2 regions of the Paenibacillus sp. VTT E-133280 genome follow, and region 1 is predicted to be linked to the other one. Evidence: predicted binding sites of a transcription regulator. Region 1 holds the regulator's gene; the other holds the start of a gene.
The links. Region 1 encodes CtsR, which represses protease genes until heat stress. Its sites were predicted from a motif close to ATGGTCAATAAAGGTCAAACA; they were not measured.
Positions count from the first base shown of each region.

Region 2: a site for CtsR is predicted at 8,664-8,684, ahead of clpP (ATP-dependent Clp endopeptidase proteolytic subunit ClpP). Genes of this name have one in related genera too.

Region 1 is NZ_NFUX01000042.1:1,168-16,437, forward strand. It holds gene CA600_RS17975 (GNAT family N-acetyltransferase) at 1-435, shown strand, start outside; gene CA600_RS17980 (CtsR family transcriptional regulator) at 822-1,283, shown strand; gene CA600_RS17985 (UvrB/UvrC motif-containing protein) at 1,314-1,838, shown strand; gene CA600_RS17990 (protein arginine kinase) at 1,867-2,931, shown strand; gene clpC (ATP-dependent protease ATP-binding subunit ClpC) at 2,967-5,435, shown strand; gene radA (DNA repair protein RadA) at 5,629-6,996, shown strand; gene disA (DNA integrity scanning diadenylate cyclase DisA) at 7,011-8,087, shown strand; gene pssA (CDP-diacylglycerol--serine O-phosphatidyltransferase) at 8,152-8,889, shown strand; gene CA600_RS18015 (PIN/TRAM domain-containing protein) at 9,069-10,157, shown strand; gene ispD (2-C-methyl-D-erythritol 4-phosphate cytidylyltransferase) at 10,253-10,951, shown strand; gene ispF (2-C-methyl-D-erythritol 2,4-cyclodiphosphate synthase) at 10,948-11,436, shown strand; gene gltX (glutamate--tRNA ligase) at 11,490-12,953, shown strand; gene cysE (serine O-acetyltransferase) at 13,465-14,157, shown strand; gene cysS (cysteine--tRNA ligase) at 14,207-15,270, shown strand, end outside.
Region 2 is NZ_NFUX01000061.1:30,149-45,418, forward strand. It holds gene CA600_RS22990 (DUF438 domain-containing protein) at 1-456, shown strand, start outside; gene CA600_RS22995 (ROK family glucokinase) at 665-1,615, shown strand; gene rapZ (RNase adapter RapZ) at 1,661-2,560, shown strand; gene CA600_RS23005 (gluconeogenesis factor YvcK family protein) at 2,618-3,565, shown strand; gene whiA (DNA-binding protein WhiA) at 3,712-4,641, shown strand; gene CA600_RS23015 (HPr family phosphocarrier protein) at 4,739-5,008, shown strand; gene CA600_RS23020 (SIMPL domain-containing protein) at 5,159-5,914, shown strand; gene CA600_RS23025 (PdaC/SigV domain-containing protein) at 6,037-7,137, shown strand; gene CA600_RS23030 (GDSL-type esterase/lipase family protein) at 7,247-7,885, shown strand; gene clpP (ATP-dependent Clp endopeptidase proteolytic subunit ClpP) at 7,981-8,577, opposite strand; tRNA gene CA600_RS23040 (tRNA-Arg) at 8,771-8,845, opposite strand; gene CA600_RS23045 (sugar-binding transcriptional regulator) at 9,180-10,232, shown strand; gene gap (type I glyceraldehyde-3-phosphate dehydrogenase) at 10,335-11,345, shown strand; gene CA600_RS23055 (phosphoglycerate kinase) at 11,462-12,643, shown strand; gene tpiA (triose-phosphate isomerase) at 12,670-13,422, shown strand; gene gpmI (2,3-bisphosphoglycerate-independent phosphoglycerate mutase) at 13,424-14,968, shown strand; gene eno (phosphopyruvate hydratase) at 15,039-15,270, shown strand, end outside.

The DNA.
Region 1 (15,270 bases):
TCCTTAAAGCTGGTGCCTTCGGATGACATGTTACCCTTCTTGCTGCCAGATCCACGTATAGAACAAGAGAATTATCCTTATTTTATGGGGCGGATTGTTAATGTCAAGTCATTCATTGAAACATACGCCTTCAGAGGAAACAGTAGTCAAAAGAAGCAGCTTATATATATCGAAGATAAGTATGCACCTTGGAATGATGGATTGTGGGCATGGAACATCTCTAATGAGGGATCGGCTACTTTGACACGAGTGGAAGGGGAACGGGCGGAAGCAGACTTAAACTGTGATATAGGCACATTGACGGCCTTGATGCTTGGATACAAACGACCAACAGAGATGGCTCGTTATGGAAGTGTCTCTGGCCACGCAGCAGCAGTGGAATGGTTTGAAGAAATTATTCCACAAGCACAGACAGCTTTATTTGATCATTTTTAAAATATAAGAAAGCATAAGTTCAACGCTATACATTATCGTTATATTTCTCGCATAAACGCTTATCGTCCTAATAAGGACAACGAAGACGTTTATTCTTGACAAAAATTAGGCTCTCCCCTTCGAAAGAAGTTGGGAGAGTTCTTTATTTCCGAATACATTCGCTGAAAAAAGTGAAAAATAAGAGAATCCACTTGGAATTAGCACAGAATATGTTATAATATTAAAAAGTCAAAGAAAGTCAAAGTCAACGAAGCTTAATGACAGCGATCCGATCCTTTGAACGCGTGGGATTATCCACAAATGTTTAAGTTCAATTAAAGACCATTGTCATTATGAATGCAAGTTGCAATCGGTATTATAAAGATTCAAGCACTGGAGGATGAGTGATGCGCAATATCTCTGATATTATCGAACAATATCTGAAGAATATTTTGCATGAAAGTCCCGAAGGTACGGTGGAAATCCAGCGAAATGACCTGGCGGACCAGTTCTCATGCGTACCGTCACAGATCAATTATGTCATCAGTACACGCTTTACTCTGGAAAAAGGTTATGTGGTGGAAAGTAAGCGGGGTGGCGGGGGATATATTCGTATTCAACGTTTTGAATTACCACCAAACGTGGCACTGCATGCCCATTTAAACCATACTATAGGTGGCGGGATTGATCAGAACGCTGCTGAAGGGCTGATTTATCAGCTGGAGGAAGCTGGTTTTCTAAGTAAGCGTGAAGCGTGCCTTATGCGCGCTGCTGTTTCTCGGGAATGCCTAACGGTTAAGATTCCATACCGGGATGAGATTCGTGCCAAGATTATGAAGGCGATGTTAATCTCTTTGTTAGGCAAATAATTGTCAACCATAAGGGAGGGGCTTTCGCTTATGCAATGCCAGGAATGTGGCGTCAAGCCGGCAACACTCCACTTCACTAAGATCGTGAATGGAGAGAAGACAGAGTTTCATATCTGCGAGAGCTGTGCACGGGAGAAGGGTGAACTCATTCCCGGAACGGCTGGAGGATTCTCTATCCACAGTCTGCTCTCAGGTCTGCTTGATCTTGAAGGTGCCGGCAAGGAGAAGTCGGCTGCAACGAAGACTACGCAGAGTCTGCAGTGTGAGAATTGTGGGATGACGTACTCCCAGTTTAGCAAATTAGGCCGTTTTGGCTGTAGCTCCTGTTATGAGTATTTTAACAGTGCACTGGACCCGCTTTTTAAGCGAGTGCATGGCAGTACTTCACATGTAGGTAAGATTCCGAAACGTGCAGGAGCTCAGATTGTATTTAGACGCCAAATTGATGAACTCAAGCAGGAATTACAGCAAAGTATTACACAAGAGGAATTCGAGAAAGCAGCGGAGCTGCGAGATCAGATTCGTAAACTTGAAAAAGAAATAGCACAAGAGTAAAGTCTTTGATATATAGGGGGGATATGACATGTCAAGTCTCCGATTTACTGAACAAGCGCTTAGTGATTGGATGCGTTCTGGAGGTAGTCACTCCGAGATTGTAATTAGCAGTCGTATGCGTATTGCCCGTAATCTAGAGCATCTTCCGTTCCCAATGCTGGCTTCCTTAGAGCAATCGGAAGAAGTGTTAGAGCTACTGGCTCCTGTGTTTCATGAGGAAGCAGCTGCAGATTTCGGATCTTTTCAACTCCTAAAGCTTGATGAAGTGAATGAACTGGACAAAAAGGTACTGGTTGAGAAGCATCTAATCAGTCCTAACTTGGCTAATGATTCGCGCAGTGCGGCTGTCTTATTAAATGAAGATGAGTCGGTCAGCATCATGATTAACGAAGAGGACCATCTGCGAATCCAATGTCTGTTTCCTGGTCTTCAGGTCAGAGAAGCATGGGAACGTGCGACGGCGATTGATGATATATTCGAGGCAGCTGTCAATTACGCTTTTGATGATAAAAGGGGATATTTGACTAGTTGCCCCACCAATGTGGGTACTGGGCTTCGTGCCTCGGTAATGCTGCATCTGCCAGCGCTTGTAATGACTCATCAGATCAACCGCATATTGTCTGCAGTGAACCAAGTGGGATTGACTGTAAGAGGAATTTACGGTGAGGGTAGCGAAGCAGTAGGGAACATCTTTCAAATTTCTAATCAGATCACTCTCGGTCAAACGGAAAGTGAAATTATAGAGAACCTTCACAGTGTAGTTACCCAGATTATAGAGCATGAGCGAAATGCACGTGAACGGTTGCTTGTTGATTCCGCGTTGAGAATAACAGACCGAGTGAAGCGTTCTTACGGAATCTTATGTTATGCAGCTCTTATGGAGCTTAAAGAATCTGCTCAACGCCTGTCTGATGTGAGACTTGGAGTTGACCTTGGCATTCTGGAAGGCCTTTCGATTTCAGTGCTTAATGAACTTAACGTTAAGACACAGCCAGGATTTCTGCAGAAGATGTTCGGCGATGAGCTGAACGCCACTGAACGAGATATGTATCGGGCAAAACTGCTCCGAGAGACATTGGGAACACAACATTAATATAGATATTTACTATTCATGGAGGTGCAGGAGATATGATGTTTGGAAGATTTACGGAACGCGCACAAAAAGTGCTAGCGCTGGCGCAGGAAGAAGCTGTTCGTTTAGGACACAACAATATTGGTACAGAACATATTTTGCTCGGACTTATTCGTGAAGGAGACGGCATTGCTGCTAAGGCATTAATAGCTTTAGGGCTAGGTCTTGAAAAAATCCAGGACGAAGTGGAGACATTGATTGGCAGAGGTCAAGAACAGCCTACGAACATTGCTTATACTCCTCGCGCTAAAAAAGTGATTGAGCTGTCGATGGACGAAGCCCGCAAATTGGGTCATACGTATGTTGGCACTGAGCATATTTTGCTTGGACTTATCCGTGAAGGGGAAGGTGTCGCGGCTCGTGTGCTTAATAACCTCGGCATCAGCTTGAACAAAGCTCGTCAACAAGTGCTTCAGCTCCTGGGAAGCAGCGAGGCTGCCTCTAGTCATAGCGGGACTCCGGCTAACGTCAGCACACCGACCCTAGATGGTCTTGCGCGCGATTTGACCGCTTATGCTAAGGAAGGCAATCTAGACCCAGTTATCGGCCGTAGTAAGGAAATTGAACGTGTTATTCAGGTACTGAGTCGCCGGACTAAGAATAACCCGGTACTGATCGGTGAACCTGGTGTTGGTAAAACAGCTATCGCTGAAGGACTTGCACAAAAGATTATCAATAATGAAATCCCAGAAACACTTCGCGACAAACGCGTCATGACGCTCGACATGGGCTCAGTAGTGGCTGGAACAAAATATCGCGGTGAGTTTGAAGACCGCCTCAAGAAAATTATGGATGAGATTCGCCAAGCAGGTAATATCGTGCTCTTTATCGATGAGCTTCATACGCTAATCGGTGCTGGTGGCGCGGAAGGTGCGATTGACGCATCTAACATTCTGAAACCGGCGTTAGCCCGTGGAGAACTTCAGTGCATTGGTGCGACTACGCTTGACGAATATCGTAAATATATTGAAAAAGATGCAGCACTCGAGCGACGTTTCCAACCGATCACGGTGGATCAGCCGTCTCCTGAGGAAGCGGTCCAAATTCTTTTCGGACTTCGCGACCGTTATGAAGCGCATCACCGTGTGAAGATTACGGATGAAGCTATTGTGGAAGCAGTGAAGTTGTCCGACCGTTACATCCCGGACCGTTTCTTGCCAGATAAAGCGATTGACCTTATCGATGAAGCAGGATCTAAAGTAAGGCTTCATTCTTACACCATCCCGCCAAATCTGAAGGAACTTGAAATGCGCTTGGATGATATCCGCAAGGAGAAGGATTCCGCAGTGCAGAGTCAAGAGTTTGAAAAAGCGGCGGCCTTGCGTGATACAGAGCAAAAAATCCGTGAAGAACTCGATACGACAAAGAATCAATGGAAAGAAAAACAGGGTCGCACGGATTCAGAGGTTACACCTGAAGACATTGCACAGGTTGTAGCTAGCTGGACGGGTATACCTGTAAGCAAGCTGAAGGAAGAGGAGACCGACCGTCTACTTAACATGGAGGCTTTACTGCATGAACGAGTGATCGGTCAGGACGAAGCTGTTAAGGCAGTTAGCCGGGCACTGCGCCGTGCGCGTGCGGGTCTTAAAGATCCGAAACGCCCAATGGGTTCCTTTATCTTCCTCGGTCCTACAGGTGTAGGTAAAACTGAGTTGGCTCGTGCATTGGCTGAAGCCATGTTCGGCGATGAGAATGCGGTCATCCGTATTGATATGTCGGAATACATGGAGAAGCACTCCACGTCCCGCTTAGTCGGAGCTCCTCCTGGATATGTTGGCTATGAAGAAGGCGGCCAATTAACCGAGAAGGTACGCCGTAAACCTTATTCTGTAGTGCTGCTTGATGAAATTGAAAAAGCGCACCCAGAAGTATTCAACATTTTGCTGCAAGTACTTGAAGATGGTCGATTAACTGACTCTAAAGGACGGGTAGTCGATTTCCGTAATACATTAATTATTCTGACTTCTAACGTAGGCGCACAAGCGATCAAGAAGAATTCGACACTTGGATTCACAGCTGTGCAAGATGCTGGAGCAGAATACGGTAATATGAAGGGCAAGGTTATGGAAGAGCTGAAGAAGAGCTTCCGTCCAGAGTTCTTGAACCGGATTGACGAAATCATCGTCTTCCACTCCCTTGATGAGAAGCATATTGCTGAAATCGTTACGTTGATGTCTGATGAGCTGCGCAAGCGACTGCGTGAATATGATGTTGATTTCGTACTCACGGATGCGGCGAAGGCTTTCCTGGCTAAGGAAGGCTACGACCCAGCCTTTGGTGCACGTCCATTGCGTCGTGCGATTCAGAAGCATATTGAAGACCGTCTTTCCGAGGAATTGCTCCGAGGAAATATCCAAAAGGGTGATTCGCTCAACATTGATGAAGTTGGCGGAGAACTTGTAGTGAATAAAGTGGATGCTCCTGTAGCGCCATTGCTTGAAAAAGAAGTAGAATCCGAATAAAAAAATGGAATAAAAAAAGCTTCCGCTCCTCAGTTTATAGAGGGGCGGAAGCTTTTTTAATATAAATTTATCACTTAAAAATATACATTTAGTACAAATTCCGAATGACCTTTCGTTAAAGGGGCAGAAATGGTAAACTTTCATTAGAAGAAAATATCCGCAATTTAAAAGTTCGGAACCGTAAGGAGAACAAATGGCTAAACCAAAAACTAAATTTTTCTGCACCGACTGTGGATACGAATCACCAAAATGGTTCGGAAAATGTCCCGGGTGCCAAGCTTGGAACTCCATGGTGGAGGAAACAGAAAGCGTAGTCAAAACACAGGGAATGAATGCCCCTATTTTTCATAGTAAAGAAAAGGCACAATCGATCATAAGTATAGAAAGTGACAAGGAACCGCGCATACTGACAGGTATAGGTGAGCTTAACCGTGTTCTCGGTGGGGGGATCGTGCCAGGATCGCTGGTACTAGTAGGGGGAGACCCAGGAATCGGTAAATCTACGCTCTTATTACAGACGTCGCATGCTCTGACAACTCAGGGATTGCGAGTACTGTACATTTCGGGCGAAGAATCGGTAAGGCAAACTAAGCTGCGTGCGGATCGCCTCGGGGCGTTGTCAGCTGAGCTATATGTACTATGTGAGACGAATATGGAAAGCATAGAAGAAGCGATTGAACAAATTCAGCCGCAATTTCTTGTTATCGATTCGATTCAGACTGTATTTATGCCAGAAGTAACTAGTGCGCCAGGCAGTGTGACCCAGGTTCGGGAATGTACGACAAGATTTATGCGTATCGCTAAGATTCGGGGAATTGCTACAGTTCTCGTTGGGCATGTCACTAAGGAAGGCGCTATTGCAGGCCCACGGATGCTTGAACATATGGTGGATTGTGTGCTGTATTTTGAGGGAGAGCGGCATCATACGTATAGACTCCTGCGGGCTGTAAAGAACCGCTTCGGTTCAACGAATGAAATCGGCATTTTCGAAATGGGTGAAGTGGGTCTAACCGAAGTAGAAAATCCATCAGAGCTCTTTTTGTCGGAGCGTCCACTCGGCGTAGCCGGATCTACAGTTGTGGCCAGTATGGAAGGGACTAGACCGGTGCTTGTTGAGCTTCAGGCTCTTGTCGCTGCCACTCATTTCCCCTCCCCTCGCCGGATGTGCACAGGTATGGATCACCAGCGGATGGCACTCATTATCGCTGTACTGGAGAAGCGGATGGGCATGTTCCTGCAAAATCAGGATGCTTACCTTAATGTAGCTGGAGGAGTAAAGCTGGATGAACCGGCAATTGATTTAGCAGTAGCTATTAGTATCGCTTCCAGCTTTCGTGATATTTCAACAAAACCTTACGATGTTTTCTTCGGTGAAGTAGGACTTACAGGTGAAGTAAGAGGTGTTTCGCGCGCGGAAATGCGTGTGAAGGAGGCCGCGAAGCTAGGCTTCCGGCGGGTGATCATGCCAGAGAAAAGTTTGAAAGGCTGGAAGCACCCGCAAGATATCCAGATTATTGGCGTCAGTACCGTAGCAGATGCACTATCGGTCGCGTTAGATTAGGGGGCACAGGGATTATGAAAGAATATAACCAATTAGAGAATATGAATGATCTGCTCAGACTGGCGGCACCGGGGACACCCTTTCGGGAAGGTCTTGAGAATGTGCTGCGCGCTAAGACGGGAGCACTAATCGTCGTTGGATATAGTCCTGAGGTGATGGAGGTAGTGGATGGGGGATTCTCCATTAACTGCGATTTTTCGCCCAATTATTTATATGAGCTTGCCAAAATGGACGGTGCCATTATTCTTAGTGAGGATTTGAAACGCATTTTGTATGCAAATACACAGCTAATTCCGGATTCGTCCATCTCTTCCATCGAGACAGGCATTCGTCACCGGACCGCCGAGCGCGTAGCGAAGCAAACAGGTAAACTGGTGGTTTCTATTTCACAGCGCCGCAATATCATTACCCTGTATCAAGGTTCCATTCGGTATGCGTTAAAAGAAATCGGAGCTATCTTGGCTAAAGCTAATCAAGCGATTCAGACCCTCGAAAAGTACAAAGCGGTTCTTACACAAGGACTGACGAATTTGTCTGCTTCGGAGTATGAGGGAATCGTAACCGTGGCCGAAGTGGTCGGAGTGATTCAGCGGGTAGAGATGGTTTTACGCATAAAAATGGAGATTAAACGATATATAAATGAACTAGGCAACGAAGGGCGCTTAATCAGCATGCAGATGGAAGAACTGGTTGGAAATACAGAGGAAGAAGCATGGCTCCTATACAGAGACTATGCTAAGGAAGAGCAAGAAGATAAAATTCGTGAAATTATTGCCGGTCTCAAACGTATTAGTGATGATGACCTAATGGATGACAACCATATTGCTCGATTGTTGGGCTACTCTTCTACGGCAATTTCTTCTGAAGAGGTGGTTACTCCGCGTGGATATCGCCTGCTTAATAAGATTCCGCGGCTTCCAAATGTGATCATTCATAATCTGGTGGAGCGGTTTGAAATGCTGCCTAATTTGATGTCTGCAAGCATAGCTGAACTGGATGAAGTGGACGGAATTGGGGAGGTGCGGGCTCGTAATATTCAGGATGGGCTCAAACGTTTACAGAAGCAAGTTCTTATTGACAGGCAAATGTAAATAACATACAATCACGTAATATTGGAGCTGTTTAAGGCCAATGTGAGAAAATTGAGGTGAAGAAATGATACAAAAATCAATTCCGAGTCTTTTTACCATAGGTAACTTGATGCTCGGAATGTTTGGTATCATGATGGCTTTTGACGGTAAAGTTAGCATGGCCGCTATCATGGTTATTATTGCTATGCTGTTAGACGGATTAGATGGCCGAGTTGCTCGTGCACTTAAATGTGAGAGTGAATTTGGTAAGGAACTGGACTCTTTGTCTGATGTCGTTTCTTTTGGAGTAGCACCTGCTGTTATTATGTACGTCTCAAGCCTGCATGATTTAAATTCTGCATTAGCCTGGACAGTAACTGCAATTTTCCCGGTGTTTGGTGCATTGCGCCTAGCTCGCTTTAATGTTCATCCAGGAGTTCCTGGTTATTTCATCGGATTGCCAATTCCTGCTGCTGGTGGTGTACTTGCCACATTAGCTCTTTTTAATAAAGATGTTTCCGCTCCATTTATGATCGTGGCTACATTGCTTTTATCATATTTGATGGTCAGCACTGTTAAATATCCTAATTTTAAGAAGGTTGGATTACCTAAAAAAGTGGTTGTCGGAGCGCCAGTAGTCATTGTTGTTGCGGTGGCTGTTGCTGTTGTGTTCCCTGAACAAATTGCTAAGCTAATCTTCGTCTTACTTGGGATTTACGCGTTATATGGTTTTAAACAAAACATTGATCGATTGACAGCCAGACGCCGTCACCGTCGTAGAAGACGTTCTGAAGATAAAGTGTATCACTCGAAGAACGGTTAAGGCAGTCTTGTAGTAAGGTTGAACTAATATAATTATAGCTAGAGGCTTTGTCGTCCTTAGGGGATGGCAAAGCCTTTTTGCAATTCCAGCGCTATCCCAAGTTTATCGTCTTGAAAATTGGAACATACTGGTGAGGTATTGATCATTTAAGGATGAATAAAAAGGAGGTGCGTTAGGTTATGTGGAAAAAAGTGATATTGTCTTTTGCTTTAATATGTGGTGCTTGGTCTGGTTTTTCGCTATACCATGCGCTTGAAAGAGGATTCCCTAAGGGGATGGAAAAGCTGAGTGAAAGTTTACCTGTAGAGGGAAGCATTTTGTTTACGGTGCTGGGTGCCATTATTTTTTTGTTTGCGGGGTCTTTATGCGCGGAATGGGGAGGTTCAAAACTGCGGGAGGCGGTTCTGTACTGTTCGCGTATACCAATGAATGAATTAGCTGCAGGTGCAGCTGGGCTTACAGGGGGGCTTTTGCTATCTCTTCTGTTATATCCTGCAATGATTTGGCTTGGAAAAGCTGGGCAGTTGCTGCAGGTACCCGTTACGTTAGCTTTTGGATATATGGGGCTGCGGATCGGTCTGGAGAAAAAAGAGGAACTAGCTGCACTTTGGACAACTGGACGCTGGGGGCAAGCGGCTGAGCCGGAAGGTCGTGGGCTGGAGGAACATAAAATCCTCGATACAAGCGTTATTATTGATGGTCGGATCGCTGATATTTGCAAAACCGGATTTATTGAAGGAACGATTGTCATACCGGAATTTGTGCTTGAGGAACTCCAGCATATCGCAGATTCTTCGGATCTACTGAAACGGAATCGCGGACGGCGGGGACTTGATATTCTCAATAAAATCCAAAAAGAGCTCGATGTGAAGGTGTTAATCTACGAGGGAGATTTTGAAGAAATCTCTGAGGTGGATAGTAAGCTGGTGAAGTTAGCGAAGGTACTGCGAGGTAAAGTAGTTACTAATGACTTCAACTTGAATAAGGTTTGCGAATTACAGGGAGTCTCAGTCCTGAATATTAATGATCTTGCGAATGCCGTGAAGCCCGTAGTGTTGCCTGGTGAGGAAATCGTAGTTCAGGTCATTAAGGATGGTAAAGAGCATGGACAAGGGGTAGCCTATTTAGACGATGGAACAATGATCGTTGTGGAAGGCGGACGGGAATACATCGGAACCACGATGGAGGTTCTCGTCACGAGTGTGCTTCAAACTTCAGCTGGACGGATGATATTTGCGAAGCCAAAGCTGCTGGAAAAAGCACAATAGGCGTAGATAAAGTGCACGGCAAATGTCCTATGGGTTGGAAATGCCCGCCAAACACGTTATGATGGGAATATACGTGAAAGACAGGAGCCTGAGTAATGTCAAACAGTGTGGGCGTCGTCATTGTGGCGGCAGGCAGAGGAACGCGAATGGGGACTGTAGAGAGCAAGCAATATCTGTTACTACAGGGTAAACCAGTAATCGTTCATACGCTGGAAGTATTTCAGCAGCATGACTTGATTTCCGAAATCGTGCTCGTAACCGGTAAGGAAGATATTGATCGTTGCCGGGAATGGATACAGCTCTATAAGCTGGACAAGGTTAAGGCTATAGTGGCTGGTGGATCTGAGCGTCAGCATTCCGTACATAAAGGATTGTTGAAACTTACGACACAGTGGGTAATGGTACATGATGGTGTTCGTCCGTTTGTGCAGCCGAATGAAATTGAGGCATGTTACGAGCGAGCGAAGCAGATCGGCGCTTCAGTTCTTGCTGTACCCGTCAAAGATACGATCAAACAGGTAGATAACGAAGGTAGAGTACTGTCTACGCCGGATCGGCGAAGTCTGTGGGCGATTCAAACCCCGCAGACTTTTCGTCTTTCTGAATTGCTGGATGCCTATGCGGCCGCGGAGCGGGATGGATTTCTAGGTACTGATGATTCCAGCTTGGCAGAGCGTGCTAGTATTCCGGTTTCTGTGGTAGAGGGAAGCTACAGAAATATTAAGATTACGACGCCAGATGATTTGGATTTTGCAGAATTCACAGAAAGAAACAGGGGAGAGGGACAATCATGATCGCTGTAGGACAAGGATTTGATGTACATCAACTGGTTGAGGGAAGGCCTTGTATTATTGGAGGCGTTACGATTCCTTATGAAAAAGGATTAGTAGGACATTCCGATGCTGATGTGCTGCTGCACGCAGTAAGTGACGCGATTCTAGGCGCACTAGGGCTTGGTGATATTGGCAGACATTTTCCGGACACAGATCCAGCGTTTAAGGACGCGGATAGCTTGAAATTATTAGAACAAGTGTGGGCACTTGCTAGCGAGCGAGGGTATAAGCTTGGGAATATCGATTCAACGATTATTGCCCAAAAACCAAAGATGGCGCCGTACATTCCACAAATGACGGAGATTATCGCTCGTGCGCTTCACGCGGACCCGTCCAAGGTGAACGTTAAAGCTACGACTACTGAACAGCTTGGTTTTGCCGGTCGTGGCGAAGGAATTGCCGCACAATCTATTGTCTGTCTACTCCAAGATGTGATATCATCTTGAGATGGTCTAAGTAGCAAATCTAAGTTTTAACCATATGAAGCGGAGGGAATATAATGACGGATCAAGTCCGGGTGCGTTATGCACCGAGCCCTACGGGACATTTACATATAGGTAACGCCAGAACGGCGCTGTTTAACTATCTGTTCGCCCGTAATCAAGGCGGTAAGTTCATCATCAGAATTGAAGATACAGACGTGAAGCGCAATGTCGCAGGCGGCGAAGAGAGCCAGCTTAAGTATTTGAAATGGCTAGGCATGGATTGGGATGAGAGTGTTGATGTTGGCGGAGAGTACGGACCTTACCGCCAGACTGAACGTCTTGACCTATATCGTGTATATTGGCAGGATTTGCTGGATAAAGGTTTGGCTTACCGCTGCTACTGCACAGAGGAAGAACTGGAAGCAGAACGTGAAGAACAGACTGCACGTGGAGAAACCCCTCGATATTCCGGCAAACACCGTGATTTGACGGAAGAACAACGCCTTGCCTTTGAAGCTGAGGGACGAGTAGCTAGCATTCGCTTCCGTGTACCAGAAGATCGTACGTACACGTTCGATGATATCGTAAAAGGTACTATTTCTTTTGATACGAAAGAAATGGGTGATTTTGTTATCGTGAAGAAGGACGGAATTCCGACCTATAACTTTGCGGTAGCTGTTGATGATTATTTGATGGCTATCACCCATGTACTACGTGGGGAAGATCATATTTCCAACACACCACGTCAGCTTATGATCTATGAGGCTCTTGGTTGGAACCCCCCAATATTTGGTCATATGACACTGATTGTCGGTGACAACCATAAGAAACTTAGCAAGCGGGATCAATCTGTAATTACATTTATTGAGCAATATGATGAATTGGGTTACTTGCCTGAGGCTTTGGTTAACTTCATTTCTCTACTGGGCTGGTCGCCAGAGGGAGAAGAGGAGATCTTCAGTAAAGAAGAACTTATTTCTATTTTTGATGCGGACCGTTTGTCCAAAAGTCCGGCTGTATTCGATAAGCACAAGCTGGCGCATCTAAATAATCACTATATTAAGCATGCTGATCCTAAACGGATCTCGGCATTAGCGATTCCACATCTGCAAAAAGCGGGAAAAATACCGGCTGAGCTGAATGATGAGCAGCAGGCATGGGCAGAAAGCCTTGTAGCACTGTATCAAGAGCAGATGACCTCTGCCTCCGATATCGTAGAGCTATCTGAACTATTCTTCCGCAGCCATTTGGAGTTAGAAACAGAAGCGGCGCAGGTTCTGGCGGAAAGCCAAGTGCCTGAAGTTTTGTCTGCTTTTCTAGCTAAGGTTGAAGCTTGTCAGGATTTCAGCGCTAGTAATATGGCTGTACTGATCAAGGAAGTGCAGAAAGAAACAGGGCACAAAGGCAAAGCGCTCTTTATGCCGATACGTGTGGCTTTAACCGGACAAACGCACGGACGTGATCTTAATATAACGATTGCTTTGCTCGGCCAAAACCGTGTCATCGAACGTTTGAAATCACAAATTAAAGGAGCTTAAGGTAGTATTACTTATCATTAAGCCTCTTGTCAGTCCCTTAGCTTTTACGCTAAGATAGAACCATATGATAATAGCTGTGATCAGGAGAAGTACGTCCATAAAGGCAATTGCCAGAGAGAATAACCGAGAAAGGGATACCCTTTCGGGCTGGGAGTTATTCATTTGTCCGGGGCAGAACATGCGCCTGTGAGCTGCACGGTTGAACGATCCTAAAGGCTCGTTAGATCGCGCCGGGTACATCGCCGTTAATGATGCCAAGTGGAACGAAGGAACTCTGCCGATGGTAACAACAGCAGTCTGTTTGATTCGTTCAAGCAGAGTGGAACCGCGGTTAAACGTCTCTGCAGCTTTATGCTGCAGGGGCTTTTTTTGTTTCGGGGTATCTTTTCTAATATAACAAACCAAGCAAACACCCACAGCATATGTATGATAAGAATGATGGATTGGAGACAATACCTTCCTTGTGTACCTGTAAACAGGAGATGGGGGAGTCAAGAAGAGAGGAACCGTGATGTTTAAGCATATTAAGTCGGACATTCGGGCGGTATTTGATAACGATCCCGCAGCCCGCAGCTGGTTCGAGGTTGTCTTCACATATGCAGGGTTGCACGCCATTTGGGGTCACCGGATTGCCCATTCTTTTTTCAAACGCCGCTGGTATACAATGGCCCGTATGGTCTCACAGTTTAGTAGATTTATGACCGGTGTTGAAATCCATCCCGGAGCTGTCATCGGAAATAGGCTGTTTATCGACCATGGTATGGGGATTGTTATTGGAGAAACCTGTGAAATCGGTGATGATGTTATTATCTATCAAGGGGTTACACTCGGGGGGACAGGGAAAGAAAAAGGTAAGCGCCATCCCACAGTTGGCAACAATGTAGTTATTGGTTCTGGTGCGAAGGTATTAGGATCGTTTCGTATCGGTGACAATTCAAATATAGGTTCGAATGCGGTTGTACTGCGTGAAGTCCCAAATAATAGTACGGTAGTAGGAAATCCGGGCCGTGTAGTAAAACGTAACGGTGAACGTGTATCCGATCGCTTGGATCATACCAAGATGCCAGACCCGCTTGTAGATTCACTTCGATTTCTGCAAAAAGAGATCGAAGAGATCAGAGAGAAGCTTGGCGGAGAAGATAAGCAAAAGACCGCGCAGCGGCTAGTCGAAACTCAGCAGTACATTGGTGATTACGAAATTTAAGCATATCCGGTACTTAAGGAATCGGGACAAAAGAAAGGGTTGGAATAGGATGGCTTTACAAATTTACAACACAATGACACGCAGTAAGGAGCAGTTTGTGCCTCAAGAGTCGGGCAAGGTGAAAATGTATGTATGTGGTCCAACCGTTTACGGATATATGCATATCGGAAATGCTAGGCCTATTATTGTCTTTGATATGGTCCGGAATTATTTGGAGCAACTCGGCAATGAGGTACGGTATGTTACGAACTTCACAGATGTAGATGATAAACTGATACGCAAAGCAGAAGAAATGAACACTTCCGTAGCAGAGGTTGCTGAGATTTTCATTAATGCTTATCGTGAGGATCTTGAAGGGCTTGGAGTAAAGCCGGCAACATTGAATCCGCGGGTAACAGAAAGCATGGAGCTGATCATTGAATTCATTAAAGAGCTTGAGGAAAAAGGGTATGCCTACGAGAGTGGTGGCGATGTATACTACCGCACTTCCAAATTTGAAGACTACGGTAAACTGTCCCGTCAGAATCTGGATGAATTACAGTTTGGTATTCGCGTGGAGGTAGACTCACGGAAAGAGAAACCTGAGGACTTTGTGCTGTGGAAAGCAGCAAAACCAGGTGAAGTGTACTGGCAGAGCCCATGGGGAAATGGACGCCCTGGCTGGCATATTGAATGCTCGGCCATGGCAAGAGAGTTCTTGGGGGATACGATGGACATCCACGGGGGTGGACAAGATTTGCAGTTCCCGCATCATGAATGCGAATGCGCTCAGACAGAAGCTCTGACGGGTAAGCCACTCTCTAATTACTGGATGCACAATGGATTTATCAACATCGGTGATGAAAAAATGTCGAAATCATTGGGTAACGGTTGGCTTGTGAAAGATATCCGTGGGCAATTTAAAGCTGGGACTATTCGTTATTTCATGCTGTCGACCCATTATCGTAATCCGTTGAACTTCTCGGTGGATTCAATGACTTCAGCTGAAAAGAGCGTAGAACGTATCTCACTTGCAGAAAGTAACGTTAAGCATCGTCTTGAACTTGCTGCTGAAGGTGCTCAGGGTGAGGTCAGCTTAGAGATTAATGATAAGTTATCTGCTATTGTGGCCAA
Region 2 (15,270 bases), on a different contig from region 1:
CCGGAAGGTGCAGCATTGCAGGGTGAAGCAGTGGGTGCGGCTCCCCAGGAAGGGTTCATTCGTTTTGAAACAGGGCTGTTATCACTGCATCAGCTCGAAACAGTACTCAATCATCTGCCAGTAGATCTGACATTCATTGATGAGAATGATGTCGTTCGATATTTTTCACACGGGAAGGAACGTATCTTTGCCCGAACTAAGGCAGTTATCGGCCGCACGGTACAGAACTGCCATCCTCCCCAAAGTGTGCATGTGGTAGAGAAGCTTCTGGAGGACTTTAAGGCAGGCATTAAGGACGCTGAAGACTTCTGGATTAACATCAAGGATAAATTCATCTATATCCGTTATTTTGCTGTCCGCGACGATACAGGTCGGTATATGGGCACGCTGGAGTTCACACAGAATATTGCCCCAATTCGTTCACTAGAGGGACAAAAACGCATTTTATCAGAATAGCTGGGTGCTTTGGGTGATTTTCCAGTAATAATATAGGTAGAAGACTCTCTTACTTAGGCGTAAGGGGGTCTTTTTAGAATATAATAGAGTATACTCTTAAAATAAGGAATTCCCGGGTGTGTTGTCTTTCCTTGACCACAGAGGGGGCTTCTATTATAGTTGGTACTTAGGATTAACTATTTTAGTATAAAAAAAGGTGGCTTGTTACATGTCTGAGAATATCTACGTTGGCGTGGATTTGGGTGGAACTGCAATTAAGGTTGGAATCTGCAATGCTGAGGGAACTCTATTGCATACTTATGAGGGACCTACAGGAACTGCAGAAGGTGTCGATACTGTTATCGATAATATCGAGAAGTATGTTCGCCAAATTGTGGAGGATTCCCCGTACTCTTGGGATCAGCTTGCAGGTGTAGGAGCGGGCGTAGCAGGGTTCACAAATATTCGTGAAGGAATCATTATACTTGCGCCTAACATAGGATTTAAAGATGTGCCGATTCGCTCCATTTTGGAAGATCGCTGGAACAAGCCTGTCAAAATAGACAATGATGCGAACGTGGCTGCACTGGGTGAAGCCTGGAGTGGTGCAGGACGCGGGATTGAAAATTGTGTTTGCTATACGCTAGGAACAGGTGTTGGTGGCGGAATTATTATTAACGGAAAGATTTATCAAGGTTTTGCAGGTCTAGCAGGTGAGCTTGGCCATATCACTGTAGTGCCGGATTTGGAAGCCATTCAATGTGGTTGCGGTAATATGGGATGTCTGGAAACCGTTTCCTCCGCTACAGGAATTATTCGTATGGCTAACGATGCAGTAGCTCGTGGTGATCGTACTTCGCTCTCAATGGTAGAGAAGATTGCTGCGAAGGAAGTCTTTGATGCGGCTAAGGCTGGCGATGAAGTAGCGATTCGCATAGTAAACCGTGCAGCATACTACCTGGGTAAATCTATGGCTTCTGTTGCAGCCGTGCTTAACCCTGAGGTCTTCATCATTGGTGGTGGTGTGTCTAAGGCTGGAGATATTCTATTTGATGAAGTTCGTCGTGTGTTTGCTAAGCTCGCACCGGCTCCGCTTCAGACTGGTGTTTCGATTATCCCTGCGGAGCTTGGTAATGATGCAGGTATTGTGGGTGCAGCAGGTCTTCTGCTTCGTTCTTAAAAGATAGGGAGTATTCATATACTAATTTAGGGAGGGGACGCTTTAATGACCGAATTGGACAATACTCCAACGGCTGGAGCCACCCTGATCATTATTACCGGAATGTCAGGTGCGGGTAAGACAATTGCTGTTCAGAGTCTAGAAGACCTAGGGTTCTTCTGTGTCGATAATTTGCCGCCGGTGCTGATCCCTAAGTTTGCAGAACTGATTGAGCAGTCGAAGGGTAAGATCGCCAAGGTAGCGCTTGTGATTGACCTGCGCGGTAGGGAATTCTTCACTGCTTTGTCCGAGTCTCTAGCCTATATCAAAGATGAGTCAACCATTGGCTGTGAAATCTTGTTCTTGGATGCTACGGATTCGGTGCTTGTGCAGCGTTACAAGGAAAGCCGGCGTCATCATCCGCTAGCGCCTAAGGGACTTCCGCTTGATGGTATCAAGCTGGAACGTAAGATGCTTGAGGAATTAAAGAATTCAGCCACATTATGTCTGGATACTAGCAGTATGAAACCAGTGCAGCTCAAGGAGAAGATCGTTTCTCGGTTCTCGCATTTAGGAAAAAGTACACTCTCCGTCAACATTACATCGTTCGGATTTAAGTATGGTATTCCTATTGATGCAGACCTCGTATTCGATGTTCGCTTTTTGCCTAACCCACATTATGTGGATCACCTGCGGCCCAAAACAGGTCAGGACAGCGATGTCTATGACTATGTAATGAAGTGGCCTGAAACACAGGTATTCCTGACCAAACTGCTCGATATGCTTCATTTCTTAATTCCGCAATATCGTAGGGAAGGTAAATCCCAGATTATTATCGGCATTGGCTGTACCGGCGGGAAACACCGTTCAGTAGCCATTTCTGAATATTTGGGCAAAATGCTGGGCGTCAGCGAAACGGAATCCGTAGCTGTTAGTCATCGGGATTCCGAGCGTGATCGGCACTAATGAGAGAAGGGGTCCATAGTGGCTGAAGAACAAAGACAGCGTCCACGTATCGTCGTTATGGGCGGTGGCACGGGACTATCTGTCATGCTTCGCGGCTTAAAAGAAAAGCCGCTAGATATTACAGCTATAGTTACCGTAGCAGATGACGGAGGAAGCTCGGGCATTTTGCGTAGTGAACTGCAAATGCCGCCTCCTGGGGACATCCGCAACGTATTAACAGCTATGGCTGATGTAGAGCCGCTCATGGCGGATATTATGAGATATCGTTTTAACACGGGCGAAGGATTGGCGGGCCATAGTCTTGGTAATTTAATTCTTGCCGCGCTTACAGATATATCTGGCGATTTTGTCACAGCTGTTCGTGAGCTTAGCCGATTATTTGCTGTTCGCGGACGGGTATTACCCGCTGCGGGAGATGCCGTAGTACTGCGTGCAGAAATGTCGGACGGCACGATTATCACGGGGGAATCTAAAATACCGGAAGCAGGCGGGATCATTAAACGGGTTTCATTGGAGCCTGCTGATGTGGAACCGTTGCCTGAAGCGCTTGAAGCGATTCGAAATGCAGATGCAATTCTTTTGGGTCCAGGGAGTCTATATACCAGCATTCTTCCGAACCTACTTGTTCCGAAGCTAGCAGAAGCTGTTGTATCTTCTGATGCAATCAAAATTTTTGTCTGCAATGTAATGACTCAGCCTGGCGAAACGGATAATTATACTGTAAATGACCATCTACAAGCCGTTTATGATCATATTGGAATTCATTTATTTGATTATATTATTGTGAATGACGGTGAAATTCCAGAGCAGGTGCAGTCGAAGTACGCTGAGAAGGGTGCGCGTCCGGTACAGCTCGATAAGGATGTACTAGAAGGCAGTGCATATAAAGTTATAGCGGATAAGCTAGTGTTATTCCGAACTTATTTAAGGCATGATACCGATAAGCTTAGTCATCATATCTATCAGCTTGTGCAAGATTGGATAAACAGAAACCCTAGGGTATAACTTAAAATATAAGAGAGTATAAGTTTACACCTATACTTTATGGTTTATATTTCTCGCTTAAACGCTTACCGTCCTTACAAGGACACCGAAGGCTTTTATGCTTGTATATATGAATGACGTACTTATTTCAGAAAGAGGTGAGACCCTTGTCTTTTGCGGCCCTTACCAAAAAAGAGCTGACGATGGTGGAGAGTGAGCCCTGTTGTGAGAAGGCGGAAATGTCAGCGCTTATCCGTATGAATGGATCTGTGCAGCTTTCAAGCAAAAAGGTGATTCTCGACATTTCGACGGAGAACGCCGCGATTGCAAGGCGGGTATATTCTTTGCTTAAGAAATATTACCAGGTCCATATTGAGCTACTCGTGCGTAAAAAAATGCGTTTGAAGAAAAATAACGTGTATATTGTTAGAATCCCCAGCCGCGTACAGGAGATCTTAAATGATCTCAGAATTGTGTCCGAAGGATTTATTTTTACCGACGGTATTGATAAAGAGATTGTTGGGAATAACTGCTGTAAGCGTGCTTATTTGCGGGGTGCTTTTTTGGCGGGCGGATCGGTTAATAATCCGGAGGGTTCCTCTTACCATTTGGAGATTTCCTCGATGTATGAGGAGCACTGTAAAGCGCTAGTTGATCTGGCTGGTGAATTTCACCTAAACGCACGCTGCATTGAACGTAAAAAAGGGTTCATTCTATACATTAAAGAAGGCGAGAAGATTATCGAATTCTTAAGTCTGATCGGCGCGCATCAAGCGTTGTTCAAATTTGAGGATGTAAGAATTATGCGTGATATGCGTAATTCCGTGAATCGGATCGTGAACTGCGAGACCGCGAATCTCAATAAAACGATAAGTGCCGCGGTGCGGCAGATTGAGAATATCAAATTGCTGCAGCGAGAAGTGGGGCTGGAGAGCTTGCCGGATAAACTGCGGGAAGTTGCAGAAATCCGAATGGCACATCCAGATATCAACCTTAAAGAGGTTGGTGAAATGCTGAAAGGTACGGTTAGTAAGTCCGGAGTAAATCATCGACTTCGTAAGATTGATGAACTGGCGGACAAGGTTCGAGGCGGCTAGTCACTTTTTTTCTAGTGTGGTTTACGTTATAATGATATAATAATATAAAATTAATGTGAAATTTTTGGGGAGAACTCAATTAGGGGGTAAGCGTTTCATGACAAAGCACCCGGTAGTTGTTCGGTTGAAGACAGGGCTACACGCTCGACCGGCAGCATTGTTTGTGCAAGAAGCTAACAAGTTTTCGTCGGAGATTTTCGTGGAAAAAGACGATAAAAAAGTAAACGCCAAAAGTATTATGGGTATTATGAGCCTAGCGATCAGTTCCGGCACGGAGATCTATATCAGCGCGGATGGTGCAGACGCCGATCAAGCTGTAAACGCTTTGACGAGTCTCGTCAGCAAAGAAGAGCTTGAGAACCAATAATCTTTTGACATGACTTTTTATTGCATGACTAAAAAGCCCCTAGGGGCTTTTTTTAATACCAAAAAATAGATTTAAGATGTGCAACATTTACCAGAATGACTCGTCTAGAGGATAATAACAAATCACAAAAGATGAAAGGGGCTGGCAAATATGAAAGGTTTGGTAAAGAAGATTGGTTCAGTGTTGATTGTAGGGAGTTTGTTAATTGGAGGAATTGGTATGAGTGGTGTCTCCCAGGGTCCTACAAAGGCTTACGCAGATGAAGTGCAGAAAAATGTTGTTAGTGTAGTAGGTAAAGGCGAATTGTCCATCAAGCCGGATATTGTATACTTGTCCATCGGAGTAGATACTACGGCGTCAACTGCGCAAGAAGCGCAAAAAACAAATGCTGCTAAAATCCAAAAGATCACTACCCTACTGAAAGGGACTTGGAAAATCGCAGATAAAGATATTCAAAGCACCCAATTCTATGTGCAACCCAACTATAGTTATAGCGAAAAAGAAGGACAGCAAGTAAAAGGATACAACGCGAATCATACGCTGTTAGTGTCTTATAGAGATCTGACTAAGGTTGGTGAATTGCTTGATGCTGCATCTGCAGCAGGGGCAAACAATCTCGGAAATGCACGTTTTTCTGTGGAAGATACTTCTGCCTTTGAAGCTCAGGTGATTGAAAAGGCGATGGCGAACGCAGATGTTAAGGCAGGAGCTATTGCTAAGGCAGCTAAACGTAGCTTAGGCCAAGTGCTCACGGTTAGTCAAAATGATGGCGATATTACTCCAGTATATTTTGAACAAAATCTAAAAATGGATATGGCTGCAGCAGATGCTGGTGCAAGCACATCCGTTCAACCGGGAGTAGTTAAAGTTACAACCCAACTAAGCGTTATGTATGAATTGAAATAGTAGCCTACAAGATGAATACAGAGAGAAGAGGTAATCTTCCGCTTAATAGTGGGGGATGCCTCTTTTTTGTGTAAGCTCTCTGGGATTATGTTTAATTAATTGGAAAGGAGAGGGAAAACAAGATGATGAATATCTCAAAAGAAATCGTACGCAAATGGGGCATAGGTTTGATGTCGGCGGGGTTATTGCTTGGTGGAGGATTACTGCCTAGTGATACGGGTTATGCAGCGTCTGATCAGGCGAAGAGCAAGGCTAATGCTTCAAGTATAGTATTAAAGGCGAACGGGGTGATTTCGCAGCAGACAGGTATTGTGCAGGAAGGGAAGGTCTGGGTCCCAATTACCTTTATGCGTGATGTGCTGGGATTACCTCTCACTTATGATAAAGAAGAAAATGCATACACGATTGGAAAAGGGACGGCTAAAGCCAAGTTAATGCTATCTAGTTTTGGTACTTCTATCTGGGTGAACAACTATTACATTCGGGAATATGAAGGAAAGCTAATAAACAATCGTCTCTATGTTCCATCCGGTCTCTTAAATGATTATTTGGGCTATAAAGTGGATTGGACTCTAGGCTCTAGTAAGCTGAACGTGATGAACAGACCACAGAACGCATTGACAGTAACCACTGAGACCTATGCTAAAGATCGAAAAGAGGCTTTAATCCAGCTTGATTATCCGAAAATTAGTGGACTGAGTCAATCCGCTGCGCAAAAGGCCATAAACGATACCTTGAAAGAAAGTGCCATGAGATTCGCCGCAGGGGCAGAGCAGGATATCTCCAATCGTTCTGGTTCAGAGCCCAAGTATACTTATGATATAGATTATGTAGTGACCTACAATCAGAATGGTGTGATTAGTTTGCTGCTGTCACAGTATAGCGATACGGGCGGGGCTCATGGCATGACCAACCGGGAGGCGTTTACCTTCTCGCTCAAGGATGGCAAACGTCTATTGCTGGGCGATCTTTTTGGTGCTAACCCAAACTACAAAAAAACGTTAAATGCTAAGTTGAACAAGCTGGTAAAAGCGGAGGAAAGTTATTTGGGAGGATTCAACGGATTGAATACGGAAAAGTATTTTTATCTGAAGGATGATCAGGTCGTTCTGTTCTTCCAATTGTATGAATACACAGCTTATGCAGCGGGGTTCCCCGAATACCCCTTTACTTTCAAAGAACTGTTGCCGGAAGGCGGTAGCCCATTTGCTGCTGTAAAATAAATAGAGAATTCGTAACCGCTAGTGCCACCACTGGACATCTCCCCCTTACCAGAATCCCCTCGAATTCATATGCTAAATGGAGTAACTAGTTTATGAACGGGGGAGAGCTATGAGCTATCAATACACTGCAATTGGCGATTCCTTGACGACTGGATTTGGCGCTCTGCCAGGTAACGGTTTTGTACCGGTGTACCGTAGAATGGCGGAAGGGAGACTGCGTTCTAATGTAGCCTCTACGAATTTGGGCGTGAATGGATTGACTACTTCTGAACTGGAACAGCGGCTACGGGGGAGTGCAATGACTCGCGAAGCCATTCGAGCAGCCGATATTATCACGCTATCCATTGGTGGGAATGACTTAATTCATGCTGCAAAGGCCGCAGCTAGACAACCTGGGAATTTATCTAAAGAGCTGGGAAGATCACTGCAGGAATGCAAACAAAATTTCGCTGTCATTATGAGTATTCTCTTCCAATTGAAAGCGGGGGCACGTAGACCTTATATCATTCGAATTGTGGGATTGTATAATCCCTATCCTCAGGTAGTAGGCGCTACAGAGTGGGTGAAGCAGTTTAACCGCTATGCATCGCAATATAGTAGCCGAGTAGTTGGATTTGCTTCTATTTATGGTGAGTTTGCAGGAAATGAGAGAGGCCTTTTATCGTTGGACCACTTACATCCTAATGGCCGAGGCTACCGTGTGATTGCTGAGAAACTCAATGCGCTTGGTTATGGTGGTTTGAATTAATTGAGATTCATTTGTAATGGTGGTCTGAAAAGCAAAGAGGCTGTGCGCTAACCATCAAGTGGATAGTGTACAGCCTCTTTGTGGTGTTTTATAGCTTACACACCGCTAGGCAGTGTTTTCTCGATGACTTTATCAACGATACCGTAAGCTGCCGCGTCTGCAGCAGTCATAAAGTAATCACGATCTGTATCCTTCTCAATACGTTCCAGGGGTTGACCCGTACGTTCTGCAAGAATGCGATTCAGCTTATCGCGCAATTTGAGGATACGGCGAGCACGGATTTCGATATCCGTTGCTTGACCTTGAGCACCACCCAGAGGTTGGTGAATCATGATCTCACTGTTAGGAAGTGCGAAGCGTTTGCCTTTAGCACCAGCGTTAAGCAGGAAAGCTCCCATGGAAGCTGCCATACCGACACAGATGGTGGAAACGTCTGGCTTAATGTACTGCATTGTATCAAAAATAGCCATACCTGCAGTGATGGAACCACCAGGGCTATTCACATAAAGGTGAATGTCCTTCTCAGGATCTTCGGCAGCCAAGAACAGCATTTGTGCGATGATAGAATTGGCTACCACGTCATTAACCTCCGTTCCAAGGAAAATGATGCGGTCCTTCAGCAGGCGGGAATAGATGTCATAAGCGCGCTCACCGCGGTTGCTCTGTTCTACTACCATAGGAATATAACTCACGTGGAAAACCTCCTTGATATTGGTTCTTCAAATGTATTCATTTTTACTCTTGCCGTATTACCCACATGATAAACAAATTCAAACAAAAAGTCAAAGAAAGTCAAACTTATATTCAAAAAAAAGAGCCGACATGCGGCTCTTTGGTTAAGTAGTAGTATAGGCACTACTAAATTATGTACAAAAGTGAAATTAATGGCGCGCCCGCCAAGAATCGAACTTGGATCTCAGGCTTCGGAGGCCTACGTCATATCCATTGGACCACGGGCGCAACAAAAATGATTATAATATAATTCCTGAGCAATTGCAATGAATTTAATAATACAGAGCAGGACACTATCCTTTTTCTTAAAGGTAGACAAGCTTATATTCGTTTTCACTCAGAGATAGAATCTGGATAGTTAATGACAGGTTTTAGGTGCTTTAACTCTTTCCCAATCTTATAAATGTATAAGAAGACAAGCGCTTGAGAATTCTACTCTCGGAAGACTTGCACTTCGAGCAATATTTGGTTAGAATATGAGTGGGACTTAAAAAGTTTACCCGGGACATTTTGAGACCATGAACAAGGGAATAGAGGAAGACGAAGTTGCAGGAGTGAAAGCATGCGTAATTTATTAGATATCCAAAAGCAGCTTCTGCCTGATCTCATGGAAACCCTTAAGAGACGGTACACGATTCTTCATCAGATCATGCTGTCCGATATCATTGGACGCAGAACGCTTGCCGCTTCGCTTGATATGACTGAGCGGGTACTGCGTGCCGAGACGGATCTTCTGAAATCGCAAGGGCTCATTGAGATCGAGAGCGTTGGTATGCGCATTAGCGCTGCTGGGCGCAGACTGCTTGATTTGCTAGAGCCGGTCGTTAAGAGCCTGTTTGGTCTGGATGAGCTGGAAGAGAAAATTCGGGCAACATACGGTCTGGATAAAGTCATTGTGGTGCCGGGTGATTGTGAGTCATCACCATTCACCAAACGTGAGCTTGGCCGCGCAGGTGCAAAAGCGCTGCTCAGTGTCCTCCGTACAGATGATATTGTTGCTGTCACAGGTGGATCAACGCTTGCCGATATGGCTGATCAACTGACACCGCCGTTATCCCTTTCCTATAAGAACGCCTGGTTTGTTCCAGCGCGTGGCGGATTAGGAGAGAGTATGGAGATTCAAGCCAATACGATTGCCTCTACAATGGCAAAACGGGTTGGAGCGAATTACCGGTTGCTGCATGTCCCTGATTTACTTAGTGGGGATGCCTATCAGTCATTAGCACTTGATTCTAATATTGGAGAGATTGTACAAATCATCCGCAGTTCGCGTATTATTGTACATGGGATTGGGGATGCCATTGAAATGACTCGCCGCCGCAAGCTGGATGAGGCTACTGTCTCAGAAATCCAGGGTGAGGGAGCAGTGGCAGAATCCTTTGGATATTATTTTAATGAAGATGGTCAGGTTGTGCATACGATGCTTACGATGGGATTACGTCTAGAAGATATTGTTCGGACGGAAACTGTCATCGGTATTGCCGGAGGCAAGCCAAAGGCCAAAGCTATTCATGCCATGCTGCGTTTCGGGCAGGAGAATATTCTCGTCACGGACGAGGCTGCTGCTGTGGAAATAGGCAAGGAGATTGACAATCAGTTACAGATATCGTCGTAACTTACTAGAACATATATCTTGCATTATACTTAACATTGTTGTCATGACAGGCTTCACGGTCTGTTTTGAATAAATAAAACGAATTCTAGGAGGAACTATTCAATGAGTGTAAAAGTTGGAATTAACGGATTTGGACGTATTGGACGCCTTGCTTTCCGCCGTATTCAAAATGTAGAAGGTATCGAAGTGGTAGCAATCAACGACTTGACTGACGCTAAGATGCTTGCTCATTTGCTTAAATATGATACAACTCAAGGTAAATTCCAAGGTGATGTTGAAGTGCATGACGGCTTCTTCAAAGTCAATGGCAAAGAAGTTAAGGTTCTTGCTAACCGTAACCCTGAAGAATTGCCATGGGGCGACCTAGGCGTTGATATCGTACTTGAGTGCACAGGTTTCTTCACAACTAAAGAAGCAGCTGAAAAACACTTGAAAGGTGGAGCTAAGAAAGTAGTTATCTCCGCTCCAGCTACTGGCGACATGAAAACTGTCGTTTACAACGTTAACGATGACATTCTTGATGGTACTGAGACTGTTATTTCCGGCGCATCTTGCACTACTAACTGCCTAGCTCCAATGGCAAAAGTATTGAACGACAAGTTCGGTATCGTTGAAGGCTTGATGACTACAATTCACGCTTACACTGGCGACCAAAACACTTTGGATGCTCCACATGCTAAAGGTGACTTCAGACGTGCTCGTGCAGCAGCTGAGAACATCATCCCTAACACTACTGGTGCTGCTAAAGCAATCGGTCTGGTTATTCCAGAACTTAAAGGTAAATTGGATGGTGCAGCTCAACGTGTTCCAGTTGCAACTGGTTCCCTGACTGAGCTTGTAACTGTTCTTGATAAGAGCGTTACTGTTGAAGAAATCAACGCAGCTATGAAAGCAGCTTCCGATCCAGACACTTATGGTTACACTGAAGATGAAATCGTATCTTCCGACATCAAAGGTATGACTTTCGGATCCCTGTTCGATGCTACACAAACTAAAGTATTGACTGTTGGCGACAAACAACTGGTTAAAACGGTTGCTTGGTATGACAATGAAATGTCCTACACTGCACAATTGGTTCGTACTTTGGAGAAATTCGCTAAAATCGCTAAGTAATTGACTTGATATAAGCAACATCTATAGAGCGGAAACAGAAGTTCCTTGTTTCCGCTCTTTCTAAATGTATTTCTTGTTTCCTGCTAGAAACAATATGGGGTGTGGAGGAATTAATCATGAACAAAAAGAGCGTCCGTGATGTAGAAGTAAAGGGTAAACGCGTATTTGTACGCGTGGATTTCAACGTGCCTGTAGAAGACGGTAAAATTACTGATGATACTCGTATCCGCGAAACACTTCCAACTATTAAATATTTGATTGAGAACGGTGCAAAGATCATTCTTGCAAGTCACATGGGTCGTCCTAAAGGCCAATTCGTAGATTCCATGCGTTTGACTACTGCTGCTGAACGTCTGTCCGAGCTTCTTGGCAAACCAGTAGCTAAAGCTGACGAAGCTGTTGGTGAAGCTGTAAAAGCAAAAATTGCTGAGCTAGGAGAAGGCGACGTACTTGTACTTGAGAATGTTCGTTTCTACCCAGGCGAAGAGAAAAACGATCCTGAACTGGCTAAACAATTTGCTGAACTGGCTGATTTGTTCGTTAACGATGCGTTTGGTGCGGCTCACCGTGCTCATGCATCGACAGAAGGTATCGCTCATTTCCTACCAGCTGTATCCGGTCTTTTGATGGAGAAAGAATTGTCTGTTCTGGGTAAAGCTCTTTCTAACCCTGAGCGTCCTTTCACTGCAATCATCGGTGGTTCGAAAGTGAAGGACAAAATTGACGTGATCGACAACCTGCTGAATTTGGCAGACAATGTCTTGATCGGTGGCGGTCTGTCCTACACCTTTACCAAAGCATTGGGATTTGAAATCGGTATTTCCCTAGTGGACAACGATAAATTGGGAACTGCTCTTGAATTCATTGAGAAAGCCAAATCGCTTGGTAAGAACTTCTTGCTTCCAGTTGACGTCGTGGTAGCCGATAAATTCGGTGCGGATGCCAACACGCAAATCGTTCCTTTCAATGAAATCCCAGAAGGCTGGGAAGGTCTTGATATCGGACCGAAAACCCGTGAGCTTTATGCAGATGTGATCAAAAACTCCAAGCTAGTTGTCTGGAATGGACCTATGGGTGTATTTGAAATTGATAAATTCGCTGAAGGTACAATTGCAGTAGCAAAAGCTTGTGCAACTACTGAAGGTTATACTGTTATTGGTGGCGGAGATTCCGCAGCAGCAGCAGAGAAATTCCACCTGGCTGATCAAATGGATCATATTTCAACTGGTGGCGGTGCATCCCTTGAGTTCATGGAAGGCAAGGCGCTTCCTGGCGTAGAAGCACTGAACGATAAGTAAGACCCAAGAAGGAGGCAACTTAAGTCATGAGAACACCAATTATCGCAGGAAACTGGAAGATGTTCAAAACAGTTCCTGAAGCAGAAAGCTTTATTGCTGACATCAAAGGCAAAGCAGAAGTAGAAGGCGTTGAGACTGTAATCTGCGCTCCATTTACTAACCTGCCTGCACTTGTAGCAGCTGCAAAGGGTACAGACATCAAGATTGGCGCACAGAACCTGCACTTTGAAGATAACGGTGCTTACACTGGAGAAATCAGTGGTGTAATGCTTAGCGATCTCGGCGTAGACTATGTAATCATTGGTCACTCAGAGCGTCGTGCTTATTTTGGCGAAACAGATGAAATCGTGAATAAGAAAATGCATGCTGCATTCCGCCACGGTATCACTCCAATCGTATGTGTTGGCGAAAAGCTCGAAGAGCGTGAAGCTGATCAAACTAAAGCAGTATGTAAAGTACAAACTGAAGCTGCATTCCAAGGACTTAGTGCCGAGCAAGCAGCAAAAGTTGTCATTGCATACGAACCTATCTGGGCTATTGGCACAGGTAAATCTTCCACTTCCCAAGATGCTAACGAAGTTATTGCTTACATCCGCAGTCTTGTAAAAGATTTGTATGATGCAGCAACCGCTGAAGCTGTTCGTATTCAATACGGCGGCAGCGTGAAGCCTGAGAATGTAACTGAGTACATGGGCCAAAGCGACATCGATGGTGCGCTTGTTGGCGGTGCCAGCTTGCAGCCTGCTTCCTTCGTTCAATTGGTTGAGGGGGCGAAGTAAGATGTCAGCTCCAAGACCTGTAGCTTTGATCATCATGGATGGTTTCGGTTTGCGTGGAACCTCTGAAGGTAACGCCGTTGCTCAAGCTAACAAACCTAACTATGACCGTTACTTGAAACAATATCCTAATACTACCCTTACTGCTTGTGGTGAAGCTGTTGGTCTTCCAGAAGGCCAAATGGGCAACTCTGAAGTAGGGCACTTAAATATTGGTGCAGGACGGATTGTATACCAGGATTTGACTCGTATCGATAAATCGATCCGTGAGGGCGAATTCTTCGATAATGAAACACTGGTAGCCGCAGTTAGAAATGCTAAGAACACAGGTAAAAAGCTTCATCTTTACGCGCTTGTATCCGACGGAGGGGTACATAGCCATATTAATCACCTGTTTGCTATGCTTGACCTGGCTAAGAAAGAAGATATGCACGAAGTGTATATCCACGCTTTCATGGATGGCCGGGACGTACCTCCAGATAGTGGTAAGAAGTTTGTTCAAGATCTGGTTGCTAAGATTGAAGAGGTTGGAGTAGGTACAATTGCTACGGTATCCGGGCGTTATTACGCAATGGACCGTGACAAACGTTGGGATCGTGTAGAAAAAGCCTATCGTGCTATGGTTTATGGCGAAGGACCGAAATACACGAATGCTCTGCAAGCTATCACTGCATCTTATTCAAATTCCGTGTTCGACGAATTCGTTGAACCTAGCGTAATTGTAGACAGTGAAGGCAAGCCGGTAACGGCAGTAGAGAGCGGCGATTCCGTCGTGTTCCTCAACTTCCGCCCTGACCGTGCTATTCAGTTGTCACAAGTGTTCACGAATCAAGATTTCCGCGGTTTCGAACGGGGTCCTTTGTTCCCGCAAGACTTGCACTTCGTATGCCTGACTACTTTCAGTGAAACGGTACAAGGTTATGTAGCCTATTCACCGAAGAACCTGGATAACACATTGGGTGAAGTACTTGTGCAACAAAACAAGAAGCAACTGCGCATCGCGGAAACTGAGAAATATCCGCACGTAACGTTCTTCTTCAGTGGTGGACGTGATGAGGAGCTTCCAGGAGAAACTCGTATCTTGATCAACTCTCCTAAAGTAGCAACCTATGATCTTCAACCTGAGATGAGTGCTTACGAAGTGGCTGCAGCCTGCGTAGCAGAAATTGAAGCGGAAAGACAGGATGCTATTATCCTTAACTTTGCAAACCCTGATATGGTTGGACACTCCGGAATGCTGGAGCCAACAATCAAGGCTGTAGAGGTAACTGATGAGTGTGTAGGTAAAGTAGTGGACGCAGTAGTTGCCAAGGGTGGCGTTGCGATCATTATTGCCGATCACGGTAATGCAGACATGGTGTTTGATGAGAACGGTCGTCCGTTCACAGCTCATACCACTAACCCGGTTCCGTTCATCCTTACGGATGAAAATGTTGTATTGCGCGATCGCGGTATCCTTGCCGATGTAGCACCAACCATTCTGGATCTGATGGGACTTCCGCAACCTGCGGAAATGACCGGTCAATCCATGATTGCTAGTCGCAAATAAGGAAACAATACCTAAGATTCAAGCTTTAACAATTAAAAACCAAAACATTGTTTAAAGGAGATTAACTAAAATGACTATTATTTCTGATGTATATGCTCGCGAAGTCCTTGACTCCCGCGGTAACCCAACTGTAGAGGTTGACGTTTATCTTGAATCCGGTGCTAAAGGCCGCGCTATCGTTCCTTCCGGCGCTTCCACTGGTGCTCATGAAGCTGTAGAGCTTCGTGATGGCGATAAATCCCGTTACATGGGTAAAGGCGTTCTTAAAGCTGTTGAGAACGTAAATGAAATCATTGCTCCAG